Regions from separate parts of the Nakamurella flava genome, predicted to be linked through region 1. Evidence: riboswitches for the same ligand, from Rfam matches in the RefSeq annotation. Region 1 holds a riboswitch; the other holds the start of a gene.
What was found. A riboswitch is a leader RNA that binds a small molecule or an ion and turns the genes downstream of it on or off. The one in region 1 is predicted to bind cobalamin.
Positions count from the first base shown of each region.

Region 1 (14,245 bases):
GCATCGCCTGCAGGGTGCTTTCGGCGAGCACCTGCTGGTGCTCGACCTCCGCCTGCATCAGCGGTTGCCACCGGCGCAGCACCCACCAGAACAGGGCGGCCTGCAGCAGCACGCCGCCCAAGGTGAACAGCCCGGCGGTCGGGCTGTGCAGCGTGACCAGGACCAGGCTGACGACGACCACCGCCCCGGCGACCAGCGACGAGACGACCGCGTCGGTGACGACGCGGCGGAGGGTGTCGACCGTCGACGCCCGGGCCAGTAGGTCGCCCGTGCCGTGCCGGTGGAAGAAGCTGGCCGGCAGGCGCAGCAACCGGGCCCAGATCGCGTCACCGGCCACGGCGTCGATGCGGGTGCGGATCCGGGCCGTCACCCGTCCCTGCAGCAGGGCCAGGGCCGCGGTCGCCGCGATCACCGCCATCAGCGCGCCGACCAGGGCGGCCAGCCGCTGGTACTGCTGACCGGGGACGATCGAGGAGAAGATGGCGCCACCGGCCAGCGGCACCAGCATCGACAGGGCGGCGGCGACGGCGGCCGCGCCGACGACCAGCCACCCGTCCGGGGCCGCACCCCGGCCGGCCAGCCGGGCCAGCTCCCGCAGGCCCGCCCGCCGGGGAAGTTGCGGCACCGCGGACAGTCCGGTGCTCTCCAAGCGATCGACGAGATTCTGGTTCAGTCGCCGCCGGGTGCCCTCCGCCGGGTCGACGACGTCGGCCCCCCACCCCCGGGGGACCACGGCCACCGGCCGCCCGTCCAGCCGGGTGAGCACCGGGGCGACGAGATCGGTGCGGACCCCGCGACCCAGCTCGACCGTGCGGAGCAGATGGCCGTCCGCGGCGGCCCGGCGCCGCACCGCGTCCCACGGGTCCGCGGCTGATCCGGGTCGACCCGGGTGGGATTCCACGGCCGGCTCGACAGCGGTAGGACCGCCGGGCCCGGGCGGGCCGCTGGACAGGCCGAGCAGTTCCAGCAGCTCGCCGGTCACGTCCAGAGCCGCCGCCCGGCCGGTCTGCAGCGAGCCGACCGCGGCCCCCAGCTCGTGCAGGGCCGCCCCGTCGACCAGCGGGGAGACCGCCCGGCCGGTGGCCCGGTGCGCGCGGGACCGGGCGAGATCGTCGTGGTGGACGGTCACCGTCTCGACGAGCGTCTGGATCGTGGCGGGGAGCTCCTCCCCGGCCCGGCCGGACGCGGCGGGGTCCCACCCGGACCGGCCGGCCGCCAGGGCCAGGGTCGTGAGCCAGCGGGCGACGGCCGGGTCCTGCGCCGTGGCCCGTGCGGAGGGCAGGGGCAGCAACGTCGCGCTGCCGACCGGCCGGACCAGCAGCGGGCTGCGGCTCGCCGCGACGATCACGTCCCCGCACTGCAGGGTGGCGAAGGCCGGGCGATCCACCGGCCGGTGCCCGTCGGTGAGCGGCAGGCCGACCAGGACCGTGCCGTCCACGACCTCCCACCCGGCGCCGCCGGTCAGCTCGGTCGCGGTGGACAGCTCCCGGGTGGTGACGGGCCCGGCGGTCATGCCCGCACCAGCCGGGCGTAGGCGCCGCCCCGGTCGAGCAGGCTCTGATGGGTTCCCCGTTCCACGACCCGCCCGGCGTCGAGGACGACGATCTCCTCGGCGTCCCGCACGGTCGAGAGCCGGTGAGCGACGATCAGGCAGGTGCAGCCCCGTCGGCGCAGGGCCAGGTCGATGGCCCGTTCGGTCACGCTGTCCAGCGCGCTCGTCGCCTCGTCGAGCACCATCACCGCCGGGTCGCGCACCAGGGCGCGGGCGATCTCCAGGCGCTGCCGCTGCCCGCCGGACAGTCCCTGACCGGCCGGGCCCAGCACGGCGTCCAGACCGCCGGGGCGGGCGGCCACCACGTCCTCCAGGCAGGCGTCGCGGATCGCCCGGGCGATCGCCTCGTCGGGCACGGTGTCGTCGAACAGCGTCAGGTTGTCGCGGATGGAGGCCTCGAACAGAGTGACGTCCTGGTCGACGAACCCGACACCGTCGGCCAGCACCCGGCGGTCGACGGCCGAGCGGGGACGGCCGTCGAAGAGCACCTGCCCCGACGTCGGCTGCAGCAGACCGACCGTCAGGCGGGCGACGGTCGACTTCCCGCTGCCGCTGGCCCCCACGACGGCCACCCGGGCGCCGGGGCGCAGCTCGATCTCGACGTGGTCGAGCAACGGCGGGTCGTGCGCGCCGTACCCGAAGGCCACGCCGCGCAGGTGGACGGCCCCGCCCAGCTGGGACGGCGAATCCCCGGGGCCGAGCGTGGTCCGTCGTAGTTCGGTGACGATCTCGGGGTCCACCGGGGCGGCGTCGACGTCCTGCAGCCGCAGCACTGTGGCCGACAGGGTCTGGAACTGCCCGCCCAGGGTGGCCAGCGCCCCCAGCGGGGCCAGCACCGCGCCCATCAGGATCTGGACGGCGAGCAGCGATCCGAGGGTGAGCGAGCCGCCCATGACGAGCAGTGCGCCGACCGAGAGCAGCGCGACCGTGGCCAGGCTCGTCACGGCGACGGGGACGGCCTGCAGGGACAGCAGGCTGACGTCCTGCCGTTGCCGCACCGCCAGCAGGCGACCCCGGGCTGCGCTGATGCCGAGGATGGCCTGGTCCTCCGCTCCCCCGGCCTTGAGGGTCTCGATGAGGTTCAGCGAGCCGGACTGGACGACGGCGGCGTCGATCTGATCACGCATCTGCCGGTTGGCCAGGTCGCGCTGCCGGCGGGCGGTGAAGCGCAGCAGCACCGCGACGACCACCGCGGCGAGCAGGACGAGGCCCCCCAGCGTCGGGCTGATGACGAAGACGACCGCGAGGTAGACCACCGCGACGGCGGTGCTCAGGACCGCGGCGATCAGCGGACCGGACAGCAGCTCGGCCACGGACGCCCCCAGGCCCGCCCGGTAGGCGACGTCGCTGGCGGCGCGTTGCGTGAAGAACCGCATGGCCAGGCGGAGGATGCGCTGGGTCTGCCCCGCGTAGAGGCCGGTCGTCATGACGGTGCGCAGCCCGATGACGGCCCGCTGCTGGAGCCAGGTCACCAGGATCTGCGCCACCGCCGCGCCGGCCATCCCGAGCAGCACCAGCGGCACCACGGCCGACCGACCGCCGATGAGGTACCCGTCGACGAATGCCCGGGACAGGCCCGGCACCGCCAACCCGGGGACCACCAGCACCAGGCAGGCCAGCAGGACGAACCACAGCGGCGACCGGAAGGCCCGCAGCCGACGGCCGAGGATCCTGGCGACCGACGGTCGGCGACCGCCGGGTACGAAGTCCGGACCGGGGACGCCGGCCAGCACGATCCCGGAGAAGCTCCGGTCGAACTCGTCGTCGTCGACCTGTCGCGGTCCGGTGGCGGGGTCGTTGAGGTACCAGGTCCCCGGTTTCCATCCCTCGAGGACGACGAAGTGGTTGAGCTGCCAGAACAGGATGGCCGGCAGCGGGGCCCACCGCACGGAGTCCACCGACCGCCGGTACGCCCTCATCTGCAGCCCGTGGGCGCGGGCGGCCCGCAGGATGGACCGGGCGTTGCTGCCGTCCCGGGAGACGCCGACGTCCTCCCGCAGGGTCTCGAGCGGCTCCCACCGGCCGTGGTGGGCGAGCACGATGGCCAGCGCCGCGGCACCGCACTCGACGGCTTCCATCTGCAGGATCGTCGGACATCGGACCCGGGCCCGGCGGGGCGGCGGAGCGGGGTCCGCGGTGTCGGTCGGGGCGGCCGTCGTGGTCACGTCACCCACCCAGCAGGCTCTGGATCGGCTGCTGCTCGCCGATGACGACCACGCCGGACAGCACCGTCCCGGGGGCGATGGCGAACGGCGGCCCGGTGCGCGAGGACCACGCGTAACCGGACGGGGTGTCGGCGGTGTCGAGGGCGACCACGACCCGGTACGCACCGTCCTGCGCCATGGCCCCGGCCAGTTCGGAGTTGTCGCCGGCCAGCTGCAGGAAGTCCACGGGGTCCAGGGGCAGCACGTCGACCCCGACGACGCGGCCCAGCAGGTCGCCGTAGGCCCCGGCCGGGGCCGTGTCCGGGTTGAGCCGGGCCGGCATGCCGGGAACGATCGTGGCGGCCGCGTTCTGGTCGACGAACAACAGGGCGATCGGTCCGGCCTGGCCCGGCAGGACCTGTCCCACGACCTCGCCGGCATCGACGGCGGAGCCGACGGCCAGCGGTGACCGCCCGACGAGGACACCGGAGACCGGGGCCGCGACGTCGGTGATCGTCCCGTCCGACAGGCGAAGACGCAGCAGCGGTTGGGCGGCCGCCACCTCGACCGGTGCGGTGCCGGGGTGGTCGTCGGCCACGTCCGGGACCTCGGCGACGACCCCGTCGACGGCGGCCACGACCTGGACCAGCCCGTTCGGGGGCAGCAACGCCCCCGTTCCCGACACGGTGATCGGGGCGCGACCGACGAAGGCCCACACCCCGGCGGCGACCGCGAGCAGGGCCACGACGGCCAGGATCAACCAGCGGCGCGGCGACACGATCCGCAGCCTGGATTCCAGGCGGGTCTGCGCGTCGAGTGCGGTGACCGCCTCGTCCCGGAACAGACCGGGGGCGGGCGTCCCGCGGTCGGGAACGGGAACGGTCACGGGCATCTCCCCCTGGCTCGGCGGAGCGACCCTCGGATCGCCCCCCGCGACGAACTGGTCACCACGGCCGCCCGGCGGACGGTGCGGCCGGGCGACGAGAAGCCGGTCGACGGGTCAGCGGGTCACGAACGCTTCCTGAGCAGGTCGGTCGCCTTCTCGCCCGTGTGGATGAGGCGGCCGATGAGACTGCCGCCGGCGACGCCATCCAGCGCCTCGTCGTCGAGCTCCTCGTCCCGGGCGGCCCCCGCCACCACCTGGGGCGCGGATCCGGTCGTGCTGTTCTGGGTGGTGAGGTCTTCGGCGCTCATGGTCTTTCCTCGGGTCCGTCGGGCGGTGGGGCGATCGTCGGCCGGGCGCGTCCTTCAGGCCCGTCGCGGCTGTTCGTCGCTGCTCCGAAAGTAACGGCCGCCCGCCCGGTCCGAGCCTGGTCGATCGCCGGGCGCGCGGGTCACGGGAAGTGATCGATGGCGCGAGATCGGCCGCATCGGAGGGACTTTCGTTGCCACCGTCGGGTAGCGGCGACCGACCCTCCGGGGCGCGGTACCGACCAGCGGTCGGGATGCCCCGCCGGACCGGGTGACGGTGTTCCCGACCAGGCGACGCATTCCCGCTGCGACATTCCCTCCCGTCGACTCGGGAATCTCACTCCTTGGGGTCCGGCCGGGCCGTGCCTGCGACGCCGATGACTTCCACCGCCGGGGACGGTCCACCACCCATGACCGATGATGACGCCACCCCGCCTTTGACCACCCGGGTCCTGAGCGTGTCCCTGCCCGTCGCCGATCAGGACGCGGCCCTGGCGTTCTACACCGACGTCCTCGGGTGCGAACTCGTCATGGACACCGAGGTGTGGCCCGGCGCCCGCTACATCGAGGTGCGTCCACCCGGCTCGACCGTCGGCCTCGTGCTGCTGCGGCCCGACGGCCCGCTCCCGGTGGCCGTCCGGCTGGGTACCCCGGACGCCGACCGGGCGCACGCGGTGATCGCCGGTGCCGCGGTGACGCTGCACAACGACGAGGTGCTGCGGTGGGAGGACGTGCCGCCGATGTTCTCCTTCACCGACCCGGACGGCAACGGCCTGGTGTACCTGCAGGACCGGCCGGACTGACCGGTTTGGGCGCCGGCCGCGGGGTCACTGTCGATCAGGACAAGTGTGCGGACCCCGATCGAAGGAGATCGCGTGACCAGCTCGACCCCGAACACCCCCGCGGACGCCACCCCGGAACCCCAGGCCGATGCCGATCCGACCGCGGTCAGCGGCGGGATCCCGGCGCACGAGCCGAGCGACGCCGATCTGCAGAGCACGGCGGACACCTCGACGCCGACGGACGAGGTGCCGGAGACGGCGGCGGAGTCCGGCGCGGCCGACGACGAGCCGGACCGGGGCGAAGCGGCCACGGCCGATCGGCCGAGCCCGTTCTCCAGTCCGGCGGACCTGCAGACCGCCGGTATCCGCGACGCCGACCATCTGCTGGCCGAGAGCGAGGACGCCAGCGGGCAGGCCCGGGACGCCGCACAGGGCCTGCGGGGGGCCGAGCAGCCGGAGACCGTCGGTGACGGCACCGATCTGCCGGCGGCACCGGACGCGGAGACCCGGCCCCGGCAGCCCGAGTAGTCCGGTTCAGTCCGCTGCCGGTGGACGGAGGCCGAACCGCCCGGTGGTGACGTCGAAGGCGACGGCGTCGGTGTCGAACGCGGCCCCGATGGAGCCGTTCTCGCTGAGCCGGTCGACCGGCCCACTGGTCACCGGTCGCGGTACGCCCTGGCTGGTCGGTGCGCCGACCAGCCAGGCATCGTGGCCGGAGCGGACGGCGAGTTCGACGTCGTGGCTGGACAGCACCACCGGGATGCCCCGGCCGGCGGCGATCCGCTGCAGGACGGCGAGCAGCTCGAGGCGGGCCGGCGCGTCCAGGAACGCGGTCGGTTCGTCGAGCAGCAGCAGGGCGGGTTCCTGCGCCAGGGCCCGGGCGATCATGACGCGCTGCCGTTGGCCGTCGGACATCCGGACCAGCGGCACCCGGGCCAGGTCCTGGGCGTGCACGGCGGCGAGGGCCTCGTGCACCGCCTGGGAGTCCACGGCCGCCGAGCCCCGGCGGCGGTGCGGGTAGCGGCCGAGGTCGACGACGTCCGCGCCGCGCAGCAGCCCGGGGTCGAAGGACTCGGTGAGCACGACGGCGACCCGGGCGGCCCGCTCCGGTGGCGAGAGCCGGTCGAGTCGGGCGTCCCCGAGCGAGACGGTCCCGGCCAGCAGCGGCTGCAACCCGGCGACCGACCGCAGCAGGGTGGATTTCCCGCTGCCGTTGCCACCGAGCAGCACGGTCAGCCGACCGGCCCGGGCCCGCAGGTGCAGGTCGGCGAGGATCACCGTCGTCGCCCGTCGGCGGGCGATCGGGCCGCCACCGGAGTACCCGACCGTGACCCCGTCGAGGGTCAGATCGGCGCCGGATGCGGGAGTGCTCATCGAGCCGCCCCGGCGGCCAGGGTTCGGCTGCGCAGCAGCACGGCCACCACCACCGGCGCGCCGATCGCCGCGGTGACGACGTTGAGCGGCAGCACCCCGTCCGCTCCGGGCAGCAGGGCGACGGCGGCGCAGACCTGGCAGACGATGACCCCGATCAGCACGCAGGCCGGCAGCAGGCGGCGGTGGTCGCCGCGGCCGAGGGCGGCCCGGGCCAGGTGCGGGACGGCGATGCCGAGGAAGGCGATCGGGCCGCAGAACGCGGTCGTCGCCCCGGCCAGCAGGGCGGTGGCGATGATCACCCACCACCGGACCCGTCGCACCGGGACGCCCATCGACGCCGCGTACCGCTCACCGAGCAGCAGGGCGTCCAGCGGGCGGGCCAGCACGGCGGCGACCGCCAGTCCGACGACGACGGACGGCGCGAACCAGCGCAGGTCGGCCCAGGTGACCCCGCTGACCGAGCCGAACCCCCACAGCACGTACCGCTGCACCCGGCCGGGGTCGGAGAAGGCCAGCAGCAGGGACACGACCGCGCCGGTGGCCGACCCGATCATCACGCCGATCAGCAGCAGGGCGACGACCGACCGCACCCAGCGGCTGATCACCAGGACCAGGGCGAGCACGGCCAGCGCCCCCACCGCGGCGGCGACCACCGTCCGCGCCCGCCCGGTGGTGCCGAAGCTGAAGAACGCGGCGGCGGTCGAGGTCACCCCGGACACGGCGCCGGCGCCGAGGACCGAGACGGCCACCCCGAGCCCGGCTCCGGACGACACCCCGAGGATGTACGGGTCGGCCAGCGGGTTCGCGAACAGCGTCTGCATGAGCAGACCGGCGACGCCGAGGGCGGCCCCGGCGAGCAGCGCGGTCAGGACCCGGGGCAGCCGCACCTGCGAGAGCAGGGTCGCGGTGGTCGGGTCGACCTCGGCGTGCCCGCCGGTGACCAGGTAGCGGACGGTGTCGCCGACGGGGATCGAGGTCGACCCGATCCCGACGCACAGCACACTGACGGCCAGCGCGGCCACGCCCAGGACGATCAGCACCCATCCGGCACGCGACCGCCTCGGCCGGTCCGGCGCCGCGACGGCGCCGGACGGGTCGGTGGTCGGCGCCGGGACCGGCTTCACGACAGTTTCAGGTAGAAGGCGAAGTCGTGGTTCGGGGCCAGCTCGGGATGCAGGATCGCGACCAGGTCGCCGAGCACCAGATCGGGCCGGGCGACACCCAGCTCGTAGAAGTTGTTGCCCCCGGTCGCGGTGACGTCCTTGGCCGCGTTCCAGACGTTGCCCTGCTGGTAGGCGGTGAAGTCGGCGACCCGGGGCTCGTCGGCCACCGCTTCCGCGGCGGTGGTCCAGGTGGTGCTGGCCAGCCACACCGGGTCGGTGCCGGCCTTGGCCAGCACCGTCTCGACGTCGGTGCTGATCGAGCCGGTCGACGGGTCGTCGGCCCACGCCGTGGTGCCGGCCGCGTCCTTCAGCAGGCGGTTGAAGTACGAGCCGCCGCCGGGCACGTACCAGGTGCCCTGGTACGGCTGGCCGGGGACGGCCGACACCGGTGTGGTCCCGGCCGGGACGCTGGCCGCGATCTTCTCGTAGTCGCTGGTCAGCGTCGTGAAGAACTGCTGCGCCTGCTCCTCGGTACCGGTCAGCGCGGCGAAGTACTTGACCCACTCGGCCCGGCCCAGCGGGTCGTTCTCCAGCCATTCGGCATCGGCCAGCACCGGGATCCCGGCGGCCGCGATGGTCGGATAGGCCGGGTCGTCGTACCCGGCGGTCACGATGGCGTCCGGCTTGCCGGCGATGACGGTCTCGGCGTCGATGGTGCCGGCCGCGGCGAACTCCGTGACGTCCGGCTCGGCCGCCCGGGCGGCCACGTCCTGCTCGCTGATCAGCGACTTGCTCCCGACCCCGGTCAACGACGGCAGGATGCCCAGGATCGGGAAGTTCGGCAGGTGCGACGTCGACGCCGAGTAGATGGACTTCAGCGGGGTCGTCACCACAGTCGCGCCGGTCAGCGCGCCGGACAGCTCGGGGGTCGGCGCACCGCAGTGCACCAGCACGTACGACACCGGGCTACCGCCCTGGGTCGGCTGCTGCACCGTCAGCACCTGGTACGAGTCGTGGTACTCGATCGTGAAGTTCTTGGCGTGCTCGAGGGTCGACTTCACCGGGTAGTAGTCCGTGCCGGGCTGGTAGTCGGTGATGCAGCCGTCGGCGTCGAGTCCGGCGCCCGACGCCGGGGTGCTGGCCTGGGCATCGGTGGTGACCGTGGACGCGGGGGCGGCTGGATTCCCCGAGCCGCAGGCGGACAGCAGCAGGGCCGCGGCGGCCAGGGTGGCGAGCGGTGCGGTTGCCCGCAGGGCCCGCCGGGGGTGGCGCGGTCGACGGCCGTCGACGGGCTGGGCGGTGGCTGCGGTCATCGTGGTGCGTCTCCTGCTGATCCGGCGGGCGGCTCGGTACCAGCAGACGACCGGACGGGTCCCGTCAGCCCGGACGGCGTGGGCGCGTCGGGCCCGGCGGGGTCGCCGGCTCGCCCGCGACCGTCCCTCGCGGTCCCGAACGCCACCGGCCGGTGGCCGGTGCATCGATGGCAGGTCTTCGGACTTCCGGGCGGGCCGGGGAGCGCGGACGCTCACCCGGTGTCCTACTGACCGTCGCTTCCCGGGCCGCCTGGGCGGACTCCAGTGCTGGACGTCGCCGCGGCCGGAGCCGGAGCGACGTGACGGTGGTGGTTCCCGGTCACCGCTGCGGGGCAGTCCCGGATTCGCACCGGGTTCCCTGGTGTCCCACGGGGCCGGCCGGACCGCAGTGCGGGCCGTCGGATCCGTGGACCATCGACGCCCGGAACGCTACCCGACCGGGGAACGGCCTCAGACCCAGGCGATCAGCAGCAGGCTGGCCGGCAGGCACAGCAGGGCGAACGCGGCCAGCAGCACCCCGACGACGGCCCCCGTCGGGAGCGAGCGGGGGGCCAGCTGCCGGCGGACGCGGGTGGCGGCGGACGGGCCCGACGGGTCGGCGGACACCGCACCCGGGCCGGGCCGTGGGACCGCACCGGACGGGCGGCCGTCGACGGGGCCGGTCTCGGCCACCACCCCGGGCGAGAGCGCCACCCGGGCGACGGCGGCGGCGACCGCGCTGCGTCCGGTCACTCCGGCGGCGACGTCGTCGGCGAGCATCTCGACCAGCTCGGCCACCGACCGGGCGGCCGCGCGGACCCCGGGGACGGCACCGAGCGCGGACGCCCAGGCCTGGAAGGGCAGGGTCAGCAGGTCGTGGCGGGCGGCCAGGTGGGCGCGTTCGTGTTCGACGACGGCGGTCAGCTCGTCCGGGCGCAGCAGGTCGAGCAGGCCGGCCGAGACGACGACCCGCGGATGCCAGCCGGGCACGGTGTAGGCGACCGCGGTGGCCGACTCGAGCACGTGCACGACGGCCGGCCGTTCGCTGCGGGCCACCGAGCGGGGCGTGGTGAGCAGGTCGACCAGCCGGCGGTGGGCCCGTCGGCGGCGGACGGTGAGCACCGTGGTCCAGGCCAGGTTGGCCAGCAGGACCGCGCTGATCGCCGCGGCCAGCGCACCGCAGACCCAGCGCCACCACGGCAGCCGCAACTCGCCCGCGAACAGCGACCCGAACCAGGTCGGGATGGCCTCGGTCAGCGTGTGACCGGCCGGGGCGACGGACAGCAGGACGAGACCGCCGACGACGGAGAAGCCGGCGGCCAGGCAGACCGCCTGCCAGAGCAGCAGGGCGGGGCCGGGGGCGCGGGCGGGCCAGCCGGCCCGGGCGAGCAGGAAGCTGACCGGCCCGGCCAGCAGCAGCCCGGCGACCACGTACCCGACCGCGATGCCGGCGGTCGTCAGCACCGGTCCGCAGGTCCCACCGCGACGGCCCCCATCGAGCCGCTACCGGCCTTCCAGCGCCTGCCGCAGGGCCTCGGCGTCACTGGCCGAGACGCCACCGACGAAGCGGGCCAGCGCGGCACTGCGGTCGCCCGCGGTGTCCAGGACCTGTTGCATGAGCGTAGCGGTGTGTTCCTCGCGGCTCGAGACGGCGCGATAGGTGTGGGCGCGTCCGTCGCGGATCCGTTCGACGACGCCCTTGCCCTCCAGCCGGGACAGCACGGTCAGCACCGTGGTGACCGCCAGATCGCGGCCGGCCAGGTGATCGGCGACCGCCCGGGCGGTCAGTGGTTCGTCGGCCGCCCAGAGCACCTCGACGACAGCCCGCTCGAGTTCCCCGCGTTGCGTGGTCACCCGACTCCTTCCTGGGTTGCCCCTCGACCGCCGGGTGCGGGCGGCCCTGCCCCTCCGGCGATCTTCTCGAATCATCTTCTACATCAGGTAGAAGTTCGTGGCCGATTCTACTACCGTGAAGGCATGACGATGCTCCGGGACAGGGTGCCGCACCGACCGTCGAGCCGGCCGATGGCCACGTCGGCCGAGCCGAGCGCTTCCCCGTGGCCGGAGGTCACCGGCCTGACCGCCCGCGAGGACCAGATCCTCGAACTGATCGGCGGGGGTCTGACCAACCGGGAGATCGGCGGCCGGTTGGGCATCACCGAGAAGACCGTCAAGAACACCGTCACCAGCGTGCTGGCCAAGCTCGGGATGCAACGACGCACCCAGGCCGCCGCCTACGTCGCCGTCCGCGGCTGGCGTCACGGCGGACCGACGGCCGCGCTGCGACCGGCGGGCTGACCGCTCCCCTCGGGCGCGCCCTCCGACTTCCGACGGAGCCCTCCTGCCGAGAACGCGCGCCCGAGGGGGCCGGCCCACTCCATCTCAGTCCGACGGTGGCCCCCCCACACCCCGGCCCCACCCGGCGCCCGGCACGCTGCGTCGCGCCGACGCCACGACGAGTCAGCCGGACTGGACACCGCGCACGAACGGGCTACCTCGACCCCCAGGTCCTTGTTGCGGACATCGGTACGGCAACACACTGACCAGCGCATCCATCGCGTCGCCGGTCGGGGGAAACATGGTCACAGCTGGGATCGACGCCTGCCCGAACGGCGGCGGTCGATGACGACCACCCCTCCCCCCGGACCGGCCGAGCCGGAACTGCAGCGCACGCTGGGCGGATTCCAGGTCTTCGCCATCTCCTTCGCGTTCATCTCCGTCGCCGTCGGCGTCTTCGGAACGTACGACGACCTGCTCCGCACGTCCGGCCCGGTGGGGATCTGGCTCTGGATCGTCGCCGCGGTCGGCCAGACCCTGGTCGCGCTGGTGGTCGCCCAGTTCGCGGCGCGGATCGCGTTGAGCGGTTCCTCCTACCAGTGGGCGTCCCGGCTGGCCGATCCCAAGGTCGGCTGGTTCTTCGGCTGGCTCACCTTCTGGTACCTGGCCATCGCCGTCGTCGCGATCGACAACGCCCTGGCCAGCCAGGCGCTCATGCCGCTGCTCGGGCTGGAGGAGGACGAGAACACCGCGCGCCTCATCACCGTCGTCGTCCTGCTGCTGCAGGCGGTCCTGGTGATCGCGTCGACCAAGCTCCTGGGGTGGGTCAGCTCCGGCGCCGTGGTAGTCGAGCTGGCCATCGTCGCGATCCTCGTCGTGGTGCTCCTGGTCGTCGTGGCCCTCAACGGCAGCGGGCACCCGGAGAACCTGTTCTCCCGCGGCATCGCCGCGGACGACCCGGACTACTTCGCCATCGGCGGCGGGCTGATGGGCGGCATGCTGATGGGCCTGACCACGCTGGTCGGCTTCGACTCGGCCGCCAACCTGGCCGAGGAGGCCAAGGACCCGTTCCGTAACGTCCCCCGGGCCATCGTCGCGTCCGTGGTGGCGGCCGGCGTCGCCGGTCTGGTCTTCATCGTCGTGCTGACCGTCTCGATCACCGATGTCGCCGCCGTCTCCACCGACGGGTCGCCGGTGGCCGCCGTCATCGGGGAACAGATCGGCGCCACCGGTGAACGACTCTTCCTGGCCGGCATCGCCTTCGCCATGTTCGGGGCCGGCATGGTGATCATGGCGGCGTGCGCCCGGCAGGTCTTCGCCATCGCCCGCGACCGCCGCTTCCCGGCCGCCCGCGTCATGGCCCGGGTCAGCCCCCGCACGCAGACACCGATCCCGGCCACCCTCCTGATCGTCGGCGTCGGCATCGTCCTGATGCTCGCCCTGCCCGGGGAAGCGCTGCTGCAGCTGATCGTGGCCAGCACGATCCTGCCCGCACTGATCTACGGCGGGATCGTCGTCCTCTACCTCGGCGTCCGCCGGCGTCTGGACCGCCGCACCGGCGGCTTCAGCCTGGGCCGGTTCGAGGTGCCGGTCGCCGTGGTCGCCCTCGTCTGGGTGGCGTTCGCGCTGTTTGTCCTGCTCACCCCGGAGTCGGCCCGCGTCCCGGGCCTCATCGTCCTCGGCCTGCTGGCGGTCGGCGGCGTCTACTTCGGCTTCCTGCTGTCCACCCGGCGCTCGGTCTTCGAACACGAACCCGGCGGTGGCCCGGCGGTGGTCGCGATCGAATCCGACCCCGCACCGCTGACCGGCCCGGCGACCCCAAAGGACTCCGCATGACCACCGCCCATGATCTCGGCGAGCCGACCCTCACCGGACGCATCGTCCGCCCTGACGACGACGGCTACGACGCCGCCCGCACCCCGTGGAACCACTTCGTGGCCCGCCGGCCCGCGGCGGTCGTCTACGCCGCGTCCACCCGGGACGTGATCGCCGCCGTCGGCTGGGCCCGGCGCCGCGGGCTGGAGATCCGGGTCCGCAGCGGCGGACACAGCCTGGAGGGGTTCTCCTCCGTCGACGGCGGCGTCGTCGTCGACGTCAGCGGGCTGAAGTCCGCCGACTTCACCCCCGGCACCGCCGGCGGCCCGGCTACCGCCCGGCTCGGGGCGGGGCTGACCCAGATCGAGGCGGTCACCGCGCTCGGCCGGCACGGACTGGCCGTCCCCACCGGGAACGAGGGTTCGGTCGGGCTGGTCGGGGCGACGCTCGGTGGTGGGTTCGGTCTGCTGACGCGGCCGTTCGGGATGGCCAGCGACCATCTGCTCGGCGTCGAGATCGTCGTTCCCGACGGGGAGCAGGGAGCCCGGTCGATCTGGGTGGACGCCGACCACCACGCCGACCTGCTGTGGGCGTTGCGCGGCGGCGGCAACGGCGGATTCGGCATCGTCACCACGATGCTGGCCCGGGTGCAGCCGTTGTCGACCGCTGTCCTGGTGACCGCATCGTGGCCCGGGGTGGACCGTCTGCACGACGT
Region 1 covers NZ_SZZH01000001.1:106,272-120,516, reverse strand. Annotated here, with positions in the region: gene FDO65_RS00550 (ATP-binding cassette domain-containing protein) at 1-1,513, opposite strand, end outside; gene FDO65_RS00545 (cysteine peptidase family C39 domain-containing protein) at 1,510-3,717, opposite strand; gene FDO65_RS00540 (HlyD family efflux transporter periplasmic adaptor subunit) at 3,719-4,582, opposite strand; gene FDO65_RS00535 (hypothetical protein) at 4,705-4,890, opposite strand; gene FDO65_RS00530 (VOC family protein) at 5,298-5,690, shown strand; gene FDO65_RS00525 (hypothetical protein) at 5,763-6,197, shown strand; gene FDO65_RS00520 (ABC transporter ATP-binding protein) at 6,204-7,043, opposite strand; gene FDO65_RS00515 (iron ABC transporter permease) at 7,040-8,167, opposite strand; gene FDO65_RS00510 (ABC transporter substrate-binding protein) at 8,164-9,459, opposite strand; cobalamin riboswitch at 9,632-9,819, opposite strand; gene FDO65_RS00505 (M56 family metallopeptidase) at 9,910-10,902, opposite strand; gene FDO65_RS00500 (BlaI/MecI/CopY family transcriptional regulator) at 10,942-11,292, opposite strand; partial or broken gene FDO65_RS00495 (response regulator transcription factor) at 11,509-11,736, shown strand; gene FDO65_RS00490 (APC family permease) at 12,061-13,551, shown strand; gene FDO65_RS00485 (FAD-binding oxidoreductase) at 13,548-14,245, shown strand, end outside.

Region 2 (14,245 bases), on a different contig from region 1:
CCGGCCGTACGACCGGGCCACCGTGGTGCGCCGGCTGGAGCAGGTCGGTGCGACGGTGTCCGGCTCCGGCCAGGACGGCGCCGTCCTGGTGACCCCGCCGTCCTGGCGGCCCGACCTGACCCGGCCGGCCGACCTGGTCGAGGAGGTGGCGCGGCTGGAGGGCTACGACACCATCACCTCGGTGCTGCCGGTGGCGCCCGCCGGGACCGGTCTCACGCCGACCCAGCGGCGCACCCGGGCCATCGCCGCCGACCTGGCGTCGGCCGGGCTGATCGAGGTGCTGTCGTTCCCGTTCGTCGGCGTCGCCGAGCTCGATGCCCTCGGATTCGGCGGCGACGACGTGCGTCGGCGCGCGGTCACCCTGGCCAACCCGCTGGACGCGGAGAAGCCGCAGCTGCGGACCAGTCTGCTGCCCGGCCTGGTCGAGACGGCCCAGCGGAACCTGTCCCGGGGCGCCCGGGATCTCGCGCTGTACGAGATCGGCTCGGTCTTCCTGCCCAAGGCCAACCCGCCGACCCCGGGCAAGCCGACGGTCGACGCGCGGCCGAGCGACGCCGAGCTGGCCGTGCTGGATGCCGCATTGCCGCAGCAGCCGCTGCACCTGGCCGCGCTGCTGGCCGGTCCGGGGTCGCAGGAGCGGCCGGGATGGTGGGGCGCGGGTCGTCCGGCCGGGTGGGCCGACGCCATCGAGCTGGCCCGACGGGTCGGCCGGGTGGCCGGGGTGAGCCTGCGGGTGGTGCCGGCCGAGCAGACGCCGTGGCATCCGGGTCGCTGCGCGAGCATCCGGGTGGGTGACTGGCCGATCGGTTTCGCCGGGGAGCTGGCCCCCTCGGTGGTCGAGCGGTTGGGTCTGCCCCCGCGCACGGTGGCCCTCGAGGTGAACCTCGACGGCCTGCCCGACCCGGTGCCGGCGGTCGCGCCGCGCATCTCGCCGTACCCGGCGGTGAACCTCGACCTGGCCGTCGTGGTCCCGGTGGGGACGGCCGCCGCGGACGTGCAGGATGCCCTGCGCGGTGGTGGCGGTGAGCTGCTCGAATCGGTGCGGTTGTTCGACGTGTACACCGGCGACCGGGTGCCGGCCGGCACGAAGTCGCTGGCCTTCGCTCTGCAGGTGCGTGCGGCCGATCGCACGCTCACCGCGGCGGACGCCACGGCCGTGCGCGACGCCGCCCTCGCGGTGGCGGGGGAGCGGCTGGGGGCTCGCCTGCGCGACTGATCGCGTGGCACGCAGGATTCGGTGGGGTCGGCGACCGACCCCACCGAGGCATCCCCATCCCCGGCAGGCTGTCCCCATCGGCGGCCGGATTGGTCAGCCGGCCCGCCCGGGTGCCACCATGAGGACATGCCTGTGGGACAGCCGACCGACCTGGTGCACAAGATCGAGAGTTCCGGTTACTACCCGGAACTGGTCGCCGATGCGCTGGAGATCGCCCTGGCCGACGAGGAGGTCGGAGCGCATCTGGTGCACGGGGAGACGACGTTCGACGTCGACACCATCCGCCGGCACCTGTCGGTGGTCGTCCTGACGCCGAGCCGGTTGATCTTCGTCCACGCCGACGACCACGGCGGCGACGCCGAACACGGCGACGAGGCCCACGGCATCGTGACCAGCGAGGCGGTGCCCATCTCGGCCGTGCGCAGCGTGATGGTGACGCATGTGGTCTCCCGGCCGGAGAAGTACCGCAAGGGCCGGCTGGGGCGCGAATTGACGCTGACCATCGGCTGGGGGGCGGTCAACCGGGTCGATCTGGAACCGGCCGGCTGCGCCGACCCGCAGTGCGAGGCCGACCACGGTATGACGGGCAGCATCACCGCCGACGACCTGTCGCTGCGCATCAGCGCGGACGCCGAGGGCGAGTCGGCCCTGCGGGACGCGATCGCCTTCGCCAAGGCGCTGTCGGCCCGCACGGCCACCACCTACCTGCGCTGACGCGGTGACCGTCTGGCGTCCGCCGCGGATGGACAGCCAGCTCACAGTCGTCCCGCGCATCCCCGACCGGTACCCCGGCGTCTGTTGACGGCGAGGTGGTGACCGGCACCGCCCGTCTCCTCGGCCCGGGTGGACCCGGCGCCGGGTCGCGGGAGGGATGGCAAAGGTGTTCACGTCCGAGGTCGGTCCAGGGGGGCCGGGGGCGCGTCCGCAGTCGCGGGTGCGCCGTCTGCTGGCGGACACCCGGTCCCGGTTGCGGGTCCGGGGTGCGGCGGCCTTCGGTCGGGCCCTGCGGTTGTCCGGCGCCGCGGTGGCCGCCTTCGTCGTCGCCCTGGCGGTGTTCCCGTCGACCGTGCCGATCCTGGCGCCGCTGACCGCTCTGCTGGTGGTCGAGGTGACCTTGAAGGACATCCTGGCCAGTGGGCTGCAACGGATCGCCAGCGTCACCCTCGGCGTGCTGGTCGCGGTCGGGTTCTCGGCCTACGTGGGGTTGTCCTGGTGGAGCCTGGGTGTGCTGTTGGCCGTGGCGATCATGCTGGGTCAGCTGCTGCGGCTCGGACCGCATGCCCTGGAGGTGCCGATCAGCGCGATGCTGGTGCTGGCGGTGGGTGGTTCGGAGGCCGCGGCGTCGGACCGCATCTTCGAGACCCTGGTCGGCGCCGGGGTGGGCGTGCTGGTCAACGTCGTGCTGCCGCCGGCGGTGCGTCCGCGGCGGGCGGCCGAGTCCGTCGACCGGTTCGCCCGTGAGCTGGCCCGGTTGCTGGCCGGGGCCGCTGCGGAGCTGCGCGACCCGATCACGCAGGCGCAGGCGGTGCGGTGGATGGAGGCGGCCCGCGAACTCAGTCGTCAGCTGCCGAAGATCGACGCCGGCCTGCAGGAGCTGGCCGACAGTCGGCGGTTGAACCCGCGGGCGTTGGGCGTGCCGGACACGGGCGCCAACCTGCGGGGCGAGCTCGAAGCGCTGGAGCACACCACGATCGCGGTGCGCAGCATGTTCCGGTCGATCCTGGACGGCGTCCGCGACGACCCGAACCCCGACCCGGCCGCCGGGGAGGACCGGCGGCGGATCTTCGCCGCCCTGGTCGCCGACGTGGCGGTAACGGTCGCGGCGGTCGGGTCGCTGGCCCGGGCCGAGGGCACCGACGGTGAGGCGGACCGGGCGGCCGTGGTGGCGACGACCCTCGCCACCCTGCGCGATGCCCGGGACCGGATCGACGAGTTGGCCTCGCTGCGGGCCGACCCGGCGGAGGAGGGGTGGCAGCTGACCGAGCCGGTGCGGGTCACCGTGCACCGGGTGCTGCGCGATCTCGACGAGGCGGTGCGCCAGCGGGTGCACACCCGGCCGCCCGCTCCGGGGTTGGCCGGGCCGGTGGAGCTGGTGTCGCGGTGGCGACCGCGGCGTGGGGCTCCCGGGGTCGGACCGGCCCGCCGGGGACCACACGCCCCCGGCCAGAGGCTCGGTCCGCACTCCGGCGCCCATCCGGGTCGGCCGGGTCGCCGCGGTGGCGCCGAGGCGACGGGTGGTCTGCGGCCGGTGGGCCGGTCGGCCACCGAGACGGGGGCTTTCCGCCCGGTACTGCGGTCGGTCCTGGAGACGGGCACGTTCCGCCCGGTCGGCCGGTCCGCGGTCGAGACGAGCCTGCTGCGGGTGGTGTCACCCGCCGGCGGGTCGATCCCGTCGGCTCGCCCGGTCGACGGCGGGGATGCGTCGGCGGCGCGGACCGACCGGCTGCCACGGCTTGTCGAGCCGCCGACGAGCGTGGACCCATCCGGGCGCTGAACGCTGTGGGGTGGCAGCACGGGGAAGCGGTGAAAACCGGTGGACCACGGTGCCTCGGCCGGGCAGGCTCGCCGTCCATGACCACCGCGGACATCTGGGACGAGGCCATCGCACGGAACTACGACGACGACTGCGCGGAGATGTTCGACGATGCCGTGGTCGGGCCCACCGTCGCCCGGCTCGCGGCCCTGGCCGACGGTGGACCGGCCTGTGAGTTCGCCATCGGCACCGGCCGGGTCGCGGTGCCGCTGTGGCAGTCCGGGGTGCCGGTCGTCGGGATCGAGCTCTCGGCGCCGATGATCACGCAGCTGCGGGCCAAGGTACGGGCCGACCAGATCCCGGTGACCGAAGGCGACATGGCCACGGCCGACGCAGCGGGCCCCGACGTCGTGGGTGAGTACTCGTTGGTGTTCCTGATCTTCAACACGATCATGAATCCGCTGACCCAGGACGAGCAGGTCGGCTGTTTCGTCAACGCCGCCCGGCATCTCCGTCCGGGTGGCGCCTTCGTGGTGGAGTGCGGCGTGCCCGATCTGCGTCGGCTACCGCCCGGGCAGACGGCCGTCCCGTTCGAGGTGACCGACACCCACGTGGGGGTGGACACCTTCGACCCGGCCCGCCAGCTCCTCACCTCGGTCCATCTCAACCGGCAGCCCGACGGGTCGTACCGGCGGTTCGACTCCCATCACCGGTACGTCTGGCCGGCCGAGCTCGACCTGATGGCCCGGGTCGCCGGCCTGCGGTTGGAGAGTCGTTCGGCGGACTGGTCCGGCACCCCGTTCACCGCCGACAGTGCCGCGCACGTCTCGGTCTACCGGCGGCCCGCCGCCGACTGAACGACATACCGCGACACGACATGTGGTGATGCGAGTTTGAGCGCAGCCCACATGTAGGGTCCGTTGCGTCGAAGGTTCCCGGCGGTCACCCGCCGGGAGACAACAGGGAACCCGGTGCGAGACCGGGACTGCCCCGCAGCGGTGAATGGGAACGAAAGCCGTCTGTCCCTCCGAGGGACGGCACTGGGTTGCGACACGACCTGGGAAGCGACGGCCGGTAGGTGGTCGGTCGGGCGTTCGCGTCCGAGGCCGATCGTGCCCGTGAGTCCGAAGACCTGCCCTCGATGCGTGGGTCACCGACCCACGCCGCCGGTGCGCCCCGTGGGAGGGTGGCTGCGGAATCGGGGTGGTCGGCGCGCGCTGCGTGGCCCGTCGTCCCGGTGCTGCGCTTTCCTCCCGACGAGGTCATCGGCTTCCGATGGCTCGCGAGGAGAGAGCATGACGAGCACCCTGACCCCCCTCCCGGTCGACACCGATCCCGTGCCCGTGGCGCCGACGGCCGCCGACATGCGGGTGGTGCGCCGGGACGGCAGCCTGGCCGAGTTCGATACCGGTCGCATCGCGGTCGCCGTGACGAAGGCGTTCCTGGCCGTCCAGGGCGAGTCCGCCGGCCGGTCGTCGCGGCTGCGCGACCAGGTGTCCACCGTGACCGGCGAGGTGACCGCCACCCTGGCCCGCCGATTCGGATCCCCGGCCCGGCCGATCGACCTGGAGGACATCCAGGACCAGGTCGAGCTGGCGCTGATGCGCGGCGGCTTCGCCGACGTCGCCCGCGCCTACATCCTGTACCGGGAGGAGCATCGCCGGGCCCGGCGGTCGACGCCGGCCGAACCGACGGGTGGGCCGAGCATCTCGGTGGTCGCCGCCGACGGCACCGCGGCTCCGCTGGACCGGGTCCGGCTGCGCCGATCGGTGACGGAGGCGTGCGCCGGGCTGGCCGACGTGGCCCCCGAGGCGGTGCTGGCCGAGTTGGACCGCACCGTGTACGACGGCATCACCGCCTCCGAGCTGGCGTCGGCGACCGTGCTGGCCGCCCGGGCGCTGGTCGAGACCGAGCCCGGGTACTCCCGGGTGGCCGCCCGCCTGCTGGCCGATGCCCTGCGGTCGGAGGCGTTGACCGCGGTGGCCGGCACGCCGGACGGCGCCAGTGCCGTCGAGATGACCGACCGGTACGCCGACTATTTCGCGGCGTACGTCCGCCGCGGTGTGGAACTCGGTCAGCTGGACCCGGTTCTGGCCGAATTCGACCTCGAGCGGATCGGGGCCGCCCTGGACGGTCAGCGGGACAACGACTTCACCCTGCTCGGTCTGCAGACCCTCTACGACCGCTACTTCCTGCACGAGCACGGGACGAGATACGAACTGCCGCAGGCGTTCTTCATGCGGGTGGCGATGGGCATAGCGTTGCGGGAGATCGACCGGGAGGGGCGGGCGATCGAGTTCTACCGGCTGCTGTCCTCGTTCGACTTCATGTGCTCGACGCCGACGCTGTTCAACGCCGGGACCACCCGGCCGCAGTTGTCCTCGTGCTTCCTGACCACCGTGGACGACGACCTGGACGGCATCTTCTCGTCCATCAAGGACAACGCCCTGCTGGCCAAGTACTCCGGCGGGCTGGGGAACGACTGGACCCCGGTGCGGGGGATCGGCGCCCACATCAAGGGCACCAACGGGCTGTCGTCCGGGGTGGTCCCGTTCCTGAAGATCGCCAACGACACCGCCGTCGCGGTGAACCAGGGCGGCAAGCGCAAGGGGGCGGTGTGCGCGTACCTCGAGACCTGGCACATCGACATCGAGGAGTTCCTGGAGCTCCGCAAGAACACCGGTGACGACCGCCGCCGCACCCACGACATGAACACCGCGCACTGGGTGCCGGACGAGTTCCTGCGCCGGGTGCGGTCCGGCGGCCACTGGACGCTGTTCTCCCCGGACGAGACCCCGGACCTGCACGACCTCTACGGGCCGGCGTTCGCCGCCCGGTACGCCGAGTACGAGGCCGCCGCGGATCGCGGCGAGCTGCGGGTGCACCGGCGGGTGCCGGCGGTGACGCTCTGGCGACGGATGCTGACCGCCCTGTTCGAGACGGGCCACCCGTGGATCACCTTCAAGGATCCGTGCAACCTGCGGTCCCCGCAGCAGCACGCCGGGGTGGTCCACTCGTCCAACCTGTGCACCGAGATCACCCTCAACACCAGCGCCGGAACCGACGCCGAGACCGCGGTCTGCAACCTGGGTTCGGTGAACCTGGCCGCACACATCGCCGGCGAGGGGGCGCACGCGGAACTCGACGTGGAGCGGCTGCGGCGCACGGTGACGACGGCCGTGCGGATGCTCGACAACGTCATCGACATCAACATGTACACGATCCCGTCGGCCCGACGGTCGAACCTGCGGCACCGTCCGGTCGGCCTGGGGCTGATGGGGTTCGCCGACGCGCTCTCCCGGCTCGGCCTGCCGTACGCCTCGGAGCAGGCCGTCGAGTTCGCCGACGTCTCGATGGAACACGTGTCCTACTGGGCGATCTCGGCGTCGTCGGCGCTGGCCGCCGAACGGGGGCGGTACGCCTCGTTCGACGGTTCGCTGTGGAGCCGGGGCATCCTGCCGCTGGATTCCATCGACCTGCTGGCGCGGGCGCGCGGCGGCGATCTCGACCAGGACACCACCGCCCGGCTCGACTGGGGCGGCCTGCGGGAGCGGGTGCGGACGGTCGGGATGCGGAACTCCAACGTCATGGCGATCGCACCGACGGCGACGATCAGCAACATCGTCGGCGTCAGCCCGTCGATCGAGCCGAACTACCGGAACCTGTACGTCAAGGCGAACATGTCCGGTGACTTCACCGTCATCAACGAGTATCTCGTCGCCGCCCTGAAGGACCGGGGTCTGTGGGACGAGGTCATGGTCGCCGACCTGAAGTACTTCGACGGGTCGCTGCGGGCCATCGACCGCATCCCGGCGGACCTGCAGGCGCTGTTCGCCACCGCGTTCGAGATCGACGGCAGCTGGCTGATCCGCGCGGCGTCCCGGCGGCAGAAGTGGATCGACCAGGCCCAGTCGCTCAACCTCTACGTCGCCGACCCGAACGGCCGCAAGCTGGACGAGCTGTACCAGTTGGCCTGGACCACCGGCTGCAAGACCACCTACTACCTGCGGTCGACGTCGGCCAGCCACGTCGAGAAGTCCACCCTGCGGGGCACCGACGGCAAGCTGAACGCCGTCTCGCCGACCACGGTGGCCCCGGTGCCGGTGCCGGTCACGGTCGCGGTGCCGGCGCCGTCGTCACCCGCGGGGGCGGCCTGCTCCCTGGAGGACCCCGAGTGCGAGGCCTGCCAGTAGCCGCCCGCCCTGCACTGTCGATCCCTGAACTCTCGAAAGGTCCCCTCATGACGGACTTCTGGTCCACCTTCGACGAGCCGGCCGGTTCCACCGCCACCGCCACCGTCGCCCCGCCAGCTCCCGCCGCCGTCCCGACCCAGCCGCGCCCGACGCCCGCCCCGTCCACCCCCACGGCGCCGGCCCCGGTCGCTGCGCCGGGGGCGGTGTCGGCCACCGGTCTGGGCGACATCGACCGCACCGGCGGCCGGGTGTCGGTGTCGGACAAGTCGATGATCAACGCCCGCGCCGACGTCAATCAGCTGCTCCCGCTGAAGTACACCTGGGCCTGGGAGAAGTACCTGGCCGGATGCAACAACCACTGGATGCCGACCGAGGTGTCGATGCAGGCCGATATCGCCCTGTGGAAGTCGCGGGACGGGTTGACCGACGCCGAAAGGCTCATGCTCAAGCGCAATCTCGGCTTTTTCGCCACCGCGGAGTCGCTGGTGGCGAACAACATCGTGCTGGCCGTCTACCGGCAGCTGACCAACCCGGAGTGCCGCCAGTACCTGCTGCGGCAGGCCTTCGAGGAGGCCGTGCACACGCACACGTTCCAGTACATCTGCACCTCGCTCGGGCTCGACCAGGGTGAGCTGTTCAACATGTACCGGGAGGTGCCGTCCATCACCGAGAAGGACGCCTGGGCGCTGCAGTACACTCAGTCGCTGGAGGATCCGGAGTTCCGCACCGGCACCCCGGAGGCCGACCAGGCCTTCCTCCGGGACCTGGTCGCGTTCTACGTGATCTTCGAAGGCATGTGGTTCTACACGGGTTTCGCGCAGATCCTGTCGCTCGGCCGCCGCAACAAGATGGTCGGCATCGCCGAGCAGTACCAGTACATCCTGCGGGACGAGTCGATCCACCTGAACTTCGGCATCGACGTCATCAACCAGATCAAGATCGAGAACCCGCACCTGTGGTCGACCGATTTCCAGGCCGAGGTCCGCGGGATGCTGGCCCGGGCCTGCGAACTCGAAATCGCCTACGGTCGCGACACCATGCCGACCGGGATGCTCGGCCTCACGGCCGCCCAGTGCGAGCAGTACATGCGGTTCATCACCAACCGACGCTGCGCCCAGATCGGTCTCGAGCCGCTTTACGCGGCGGTCGACAACCCGTTCCCCTGGATGAGCGAGATGATGGACCTGAAGAAGGAGAAGAACTTCTTCGAGACCCGGGTCATCGAGTACCAGTCCGGTGGGGGGCTCGCCTGGGAGTGACCGTGACCGCGGTGCGGGTCGCCCTACGGTGACGTCCGTGGAAGTGACCCCGACCGACCTCCAGGCGGCCTACGGTGCCGTCCGGAGGGTGGCCCGGACCGCGCCGGCGATGTCGTCGGTGAGGAGGTCGGCCTCGGGGAAACTGCCGATCGGCCGGTGGAATCCGTGCTGCTGGTAGGGCCACACCCGCAGGGTCACCGGGATGTCCTGACCCGCGAACGCGCGGACCGCGGTCAGGGCGTCGCCGACGAGGATCTCGGCGCTGCCGACGTGGACCATGACCTGCCCCACGGCGAACAGCTCGATGTCGGTGGCGGTCCCGGGGGCGGTCGGCAGGATCTCCGGCGCCCGTCGGCGCAGACCCGACACCGTGTGGACGAGGTCGCCGCCGAGGCGCAGGTCGGTGGCATCGGGGGCGGAGATCTCGCCCCGGTCCCGGTCGAGCGGGTCGGCCACCTGGCCGTCGACCCAGGGCGAGAGCAGCACCAGCAGCGCCGGGCCGTCCCCGCCGTGGTCGGCCCGCGCCAGGTCGCCGAGCACGGCCAGCGCCGACGCCGCCGCATCACCCTCGGCGACGATCGCGAGGTGGTCGCCGAAGTAGCCGGCGTCGGCGAGCAGCCAGTGGTAGCAGCGCACTGCCGCGGACGACAGACCGCCGGGGGCGTCGCCCGACGGCAGGAGCACCCGGACGCCGCTCCGCGCGGCCAACTGGGCCGCCCACGCGGAGGGGTCCGCGCCGCCGGCGACCTTCGAGCCGGGCAGGAAGAGCACGGCAGCCGGCCACGGGGCGTCCACCGCGATGACCGTCTCGACGTCCGCCGCCGCGGGCACGAACCACCGGGCCGTCAAGGCCGGGTCGCCGATGTCCCCGGCGGTCTCGATCCGGACGTCGGCGGGCAGTGACGGACCCGCCGGTGGGGCGTTCGACCCCGGCGCGAGATGTTCCTCGAACCAGGTGACCGCCTGCGGACTGACCATGTCGCCCCCCCCCGTGTTCCGATGGCCTCCCGGCAGCATGGCCGTCCCCTATCGCTGGGCGCCGCCTTGCCGGTGACGACCACCCCAAGGAGGCCCGGTCAGACCCGCGGTCAGCAGTCGCATCCGCAGTCGCAGCAGTCGCAACAATCCCCGCAGTCCCCGCACCCGTCCCCGCCGCTGCACGCGGGTGGGTGCCGTTGGCCGGTGCACGGGTTCTCGTGTTCGGCGCAGCAGGCGTAGCCGGTGCAGTAGACGCCGATCCAGGGCAGGAGCCTGGGCCAGAACGGCGGCCGGGACGGCGGTTTCGGCACCGGTGGCGGGAGGTCGGTGGGCCAGCCGGCGCCCGAAGTCCGGTCCGGTGACCCCGGACCGGCGGCGGCCCGATCGAACGTCCGGTGCACGGCCTGGTGGGTGCCGTCGCCCAGCAGTCGCAGCGCCAGGCGGGCGTCCGGGCTCGTGCGGTCCAGGTCCAGCCGTCCCAGGTGGTGACGGAGACGCCGCACCTGCCGGGCGCAGTCCCGCCGCACCAGCGGAATCGGGGTGCCGGTGGCCAGGATGGGGTTGAACGCACCGGTACGCCGGTCGCGGTCGAGGTCCTCCACGGCGTCCAGGAGGTGGGCGAGCGCGCCGAACGCCTCGCCCGCGGCCCGCAAACTGGACTCGTTCTCCGGGCGACCGGCGAGACCGGCGGACGCGGCGAAGATCCGACCGGCGGCGGCCGCGCTGGGCCCGGTGACCGACAGCACCGGATCTCCGACCCGGACGGCCCGTTCGCCCCGCCCCTGGTCCGCGAGCTGTCGCACGGTGCGGTGCAGGTCGATCCGTTCCGCCATCTCGGTGTCCCGTTGCGCCCGCCGGATCAGCGACGGGGCCATGCGCGCCGTCGCCCGGTCGACGCCCCGCTGCACGACACCGGTTGCGCCGAGGTCGTTCTCGCGTTCCACCCGTCGGTCCTGGGCTTTCGCGGCGGCCAGCGTCACGGACGCGGTCGCGGCCAGCCGCATCCCGTCGTTGCTGCTGCACACGACCGGGGCGGGGCGCATGCCGCGCAGCGGGCAGGGGCCCGCGGTGCGGGTGGCCACCGCCGCTCTGCTCTGGGCGTTGACCAGCACGGCGAGCGCGACGGCGTCGGTGTTCGTCAGCGCCCGGGCCGGCTGGCCCTGCCGGTCGCGGAGGGTCAGGCACAGGCCGCACAGGTGCGCCCGCCAGCGCTCCAGCAACTCGCCGTCGAGCACATGACCACAGGTGTGCAGCAGTCCGAACATGGGCGACAGTCGACCACCGGGGACGGCGTCCCGCGCGGGTGACAGCCCCCGACCCGAAGGGGGGTCGGCCGCACCGGTGTCATCCCCCGTGCCGCCGCAGCGGGGTGCACCACCCCTCCGGGCACGGTCCGTGCACCGTCGTGGTGAGGGGAAACCGCACTGCGTCACCATCCGGTCACGGACCATTCACCGACGGGTCACCGCACGTCGACGCCACGCTCGGGCGGCTCTCATAGCTTTCACCTGCGACGGGCCGCCGCCGTCCGCTGGTCTCCCGCTGTCCGAGGGGGACGCCGCCTGCCCCGAAGGAGAACCCGGTGACCGCTGCTCCGTCCGATCACTCGTCCGTCGATCCCACGGCCGGGGGCCGTCGCCTGCTGCCGATGCTCGGCCACACCCGGGGCAAGCGGAGCCCGGTGACCTGTCACCTCAAGTGCGCCGACGCCTGCACCCAGCCGGTCCCCAACGAGACCGACAACATCTACTTCCGCGATGTCGTCTCCGCGGCCCTGACCCGCCGCACCATGCTCAAGGGCGCCGGAGTCGGCGCGCTGACCCTGGTGCTGCCCGCGCTGGGTGCGCTGCCGGCCGCGGCCGCGGCCGACCCGGCCGTGCCGGACGCGGCCACCGCCGCCGGCGATGCCGGCCCGACGGCCGCGACCGCCCGCAGCACCGCTGGGGCCAGCATCGACTTCACCGCGATCGCCCCGGTACCCGCCGACGTCGACGCCCTGACCGTGCCGCCGGGCTGGACCTGGTCGCCGATCATCCGCTGGGGCGACCCGCTGTTCGATCCGGCCGAGACGTTCGACGTGAACAACCAGACCGCGCAGCGGCAGGCCCGGCAGTTCGGCTACAACAACGACTACACCGACCTGCTGATGCTGCCGGGCAAGGACGGCCGGGAAGCCCTGCTGGTCTGCAATCACGAGTACACCAACCCGGGGATCATGTTCTCGGAGACGTCCGACCCCGCCGTCCTGAACCGGCAGCGGGCCGTCGAGATGGCCGCCCAGGGCATGGCCGTGGTGCACCTGCGCCGCGAGAAGGCCGGCCAGCCCTGGCGTCCCGTGGTCGGCAGCGGCTACAACCGCCGCATCACCGCCTCGACGCCGTTCTCCGTGGACGGTGCCGCGGCCGGTACCGCGTCCCTGAAGACCAAGGACGACCCGGCTGGTCGCACCGTGCTCGGCACCTTCGGCAACTGCTCGGGCGGTACCACCCCGTGGGGCACGGTGCTGTCCGGCGAGGAGAACTTCAACGGTTACTTCCATGCCGCCGGCACCTCGCCCGCCGAGAAGCGGTACGGGCTCGCCGACAAGGAGAGCACCTACGGCTGGGAGAACATCGACCCGCGGTTCGACGCGCGCGCCGAGGGCTACGTCAACGAACCCAACCGGTTCGGCTGGATCGTCGAGCTCGACCCGTTCTCGCCCAAGGAGGCGCCGGTCAAGCACACCGCGATGGGCCGGTTGAAGCACGAGGGTGCCAACGTCATCGTCGGATCGTGCGGGCAGGTCGCCGCCTACATGGGCGACGACGAGCGCTTCGACTACCTGTACAAGTTCGTGTCCAGCAAGAAGGTCAAGCCCGGCCAGGGCAAGGCCGCCCGCGCCCACAACAAGACCCTGCTCTCCGAGGGCAGCCTGTACGTCGCGAAGTTCAGTGGCAACTCGCCGGCGGCCGAGATCGACGGCAGCGGAACGCTTCCGACGGACGGGAAGTTCGACGGCACCGGCCAGTGGCTGCCGCTGGTCGTCAACGGCGTCAGCAAGGTCGCCGGTTTCACCGCCGAGCAGGCGCTGGTCAACACCCGGCTCGCGGCCGATGCGGTCGGCGCCACCAAGATGGACCGCTGCGAGGACGTCCAGCCCAGCCTGAAGTCCGGCAAGGTGTACGTCGTCTGCACCAACAACAGCCGCCGCGGTACCAGCGGCAACGAGGGCGCCACCGAGGTCAACCCCCGCAACGAGAACCGCGACGGGCACATCGTCGAGATCACCGAGGACCGGAACGACGTGCGCGCCACCACGTTCCGCTGGTCGCTGCTGCTGGTGTGCGGTGATCCGAAGACCAACCCGCACACCTACTTCGCCGGGTTCCCCGCCGACCAGGTGTCCCCGATCTCCTGCCCGGACAACATCGCCTTCGACTCCCGCGGTGACCTGTGGATCGCCACCGACGGGGCGCCCAGCAGCATCGGCTACAGCGACGGTCTGTTCCACGTCCCGCTGACCGGCCGCAACCGCGGGTACGTACGGCAGTTCCTCGCCGTCCCGGCCGAGGCCGAGACGTGCGGGCCGGTCGTCCGCGACCGGGACGGCATGGTCTACGTCGCCGTCCAGCACCCGGGCGAGGACGGGACCTGGGCCGCCCAGAACTCCTACTTCCCGGACTATGTCGCCGACGGCCAGTCGGCCCCCGCCGGCTCGTGGCGCGGGCCGCGGCCGTCGATCGTGCAGGTGTACCGCACGAGTTGATCCGCAGTGCGCGGCCCCGGGACCCGTCGTGTCCCGGGGCGCGCCGGGCCGGCCCCGGTGCCATGCTGGCGGTCGGACCCGCCGGGTCGGGGACGGGGGAGCCATGACCACAGCCGGACAGCGGCCGCCGAGGATCGTGGGACCTGCGGGTCGGGGGCCGATCCGCGTCGCGGCGGCGGCGCTGGCCGTCGGCACCGTCCTGGCGGTGGCCGCCTGTTCCTCGGGTGGGGCGAGCGTCGAGTCGGCCTCGACCGCGGCGTCCGGGTCGTCCGCGGCGGCTCCGTCCTCGGCCGCGTCCGCCCTGTCGTCCAGTGCGGCGACGGCGCGGTCGGGCATCCCCGTCAGCCCCACGTCCAGTGCCACGGCCGCGTCGGGCGGGGG
Region 2 covers NZ_SZZH01000003.1:855,232-869,476, forward strand. Annotated here, with positions in the region: gene pheT (phenylalanine--tRNA ligase subunit beta) at 1-1,216, shown strand, start outside; gene FDO65_RS15790 (DUF5998 family protein) at 1,343-1,930, shown strand; gene FDO65_RS15795 (FUSC family protein) at 2,097-3,710, shown strand; gene FDO65_RS15800 (methyltransferase domain-containing protein) at 3,788-4,546, shown strand; cobalamin riboswitch at 4,602-4,843, shown strand; gene FDO65_RS15805 (ribonucleoside-diphosphate reductase subunit alpha) at 4,985-7,882, shown strand; gene FDO65_RS15810 (ribonucleotide-diphosphate reductase subunit beta) at 7,930-9,141, shown strand; gene FDO65_RS15815 (alpha/beta hydrolase) at 9,211-10,119, opposite strand; gene FDO65_RS15820 (DUF5685 family protein) at 10,230-11,384, opposite strand; gene FDO65_RS15825 (PhoX family protein) at 11,768-13,864, shown strand; gene FDO65_RS15830 (DUF333 domain-containing protein) at 13,968-14,245, shown strand, end outside.
Region 2: it holds a riboswitch for cobalamin, as region 1 does, so the genes downstream of both, FDO65_RS15805 (ribonucleoside-diphosphate reductase subunit alpha) here and FDO65_RS00510 (ABC transporter substrate-binding protein) in region 1, are expected to answer to the same signal.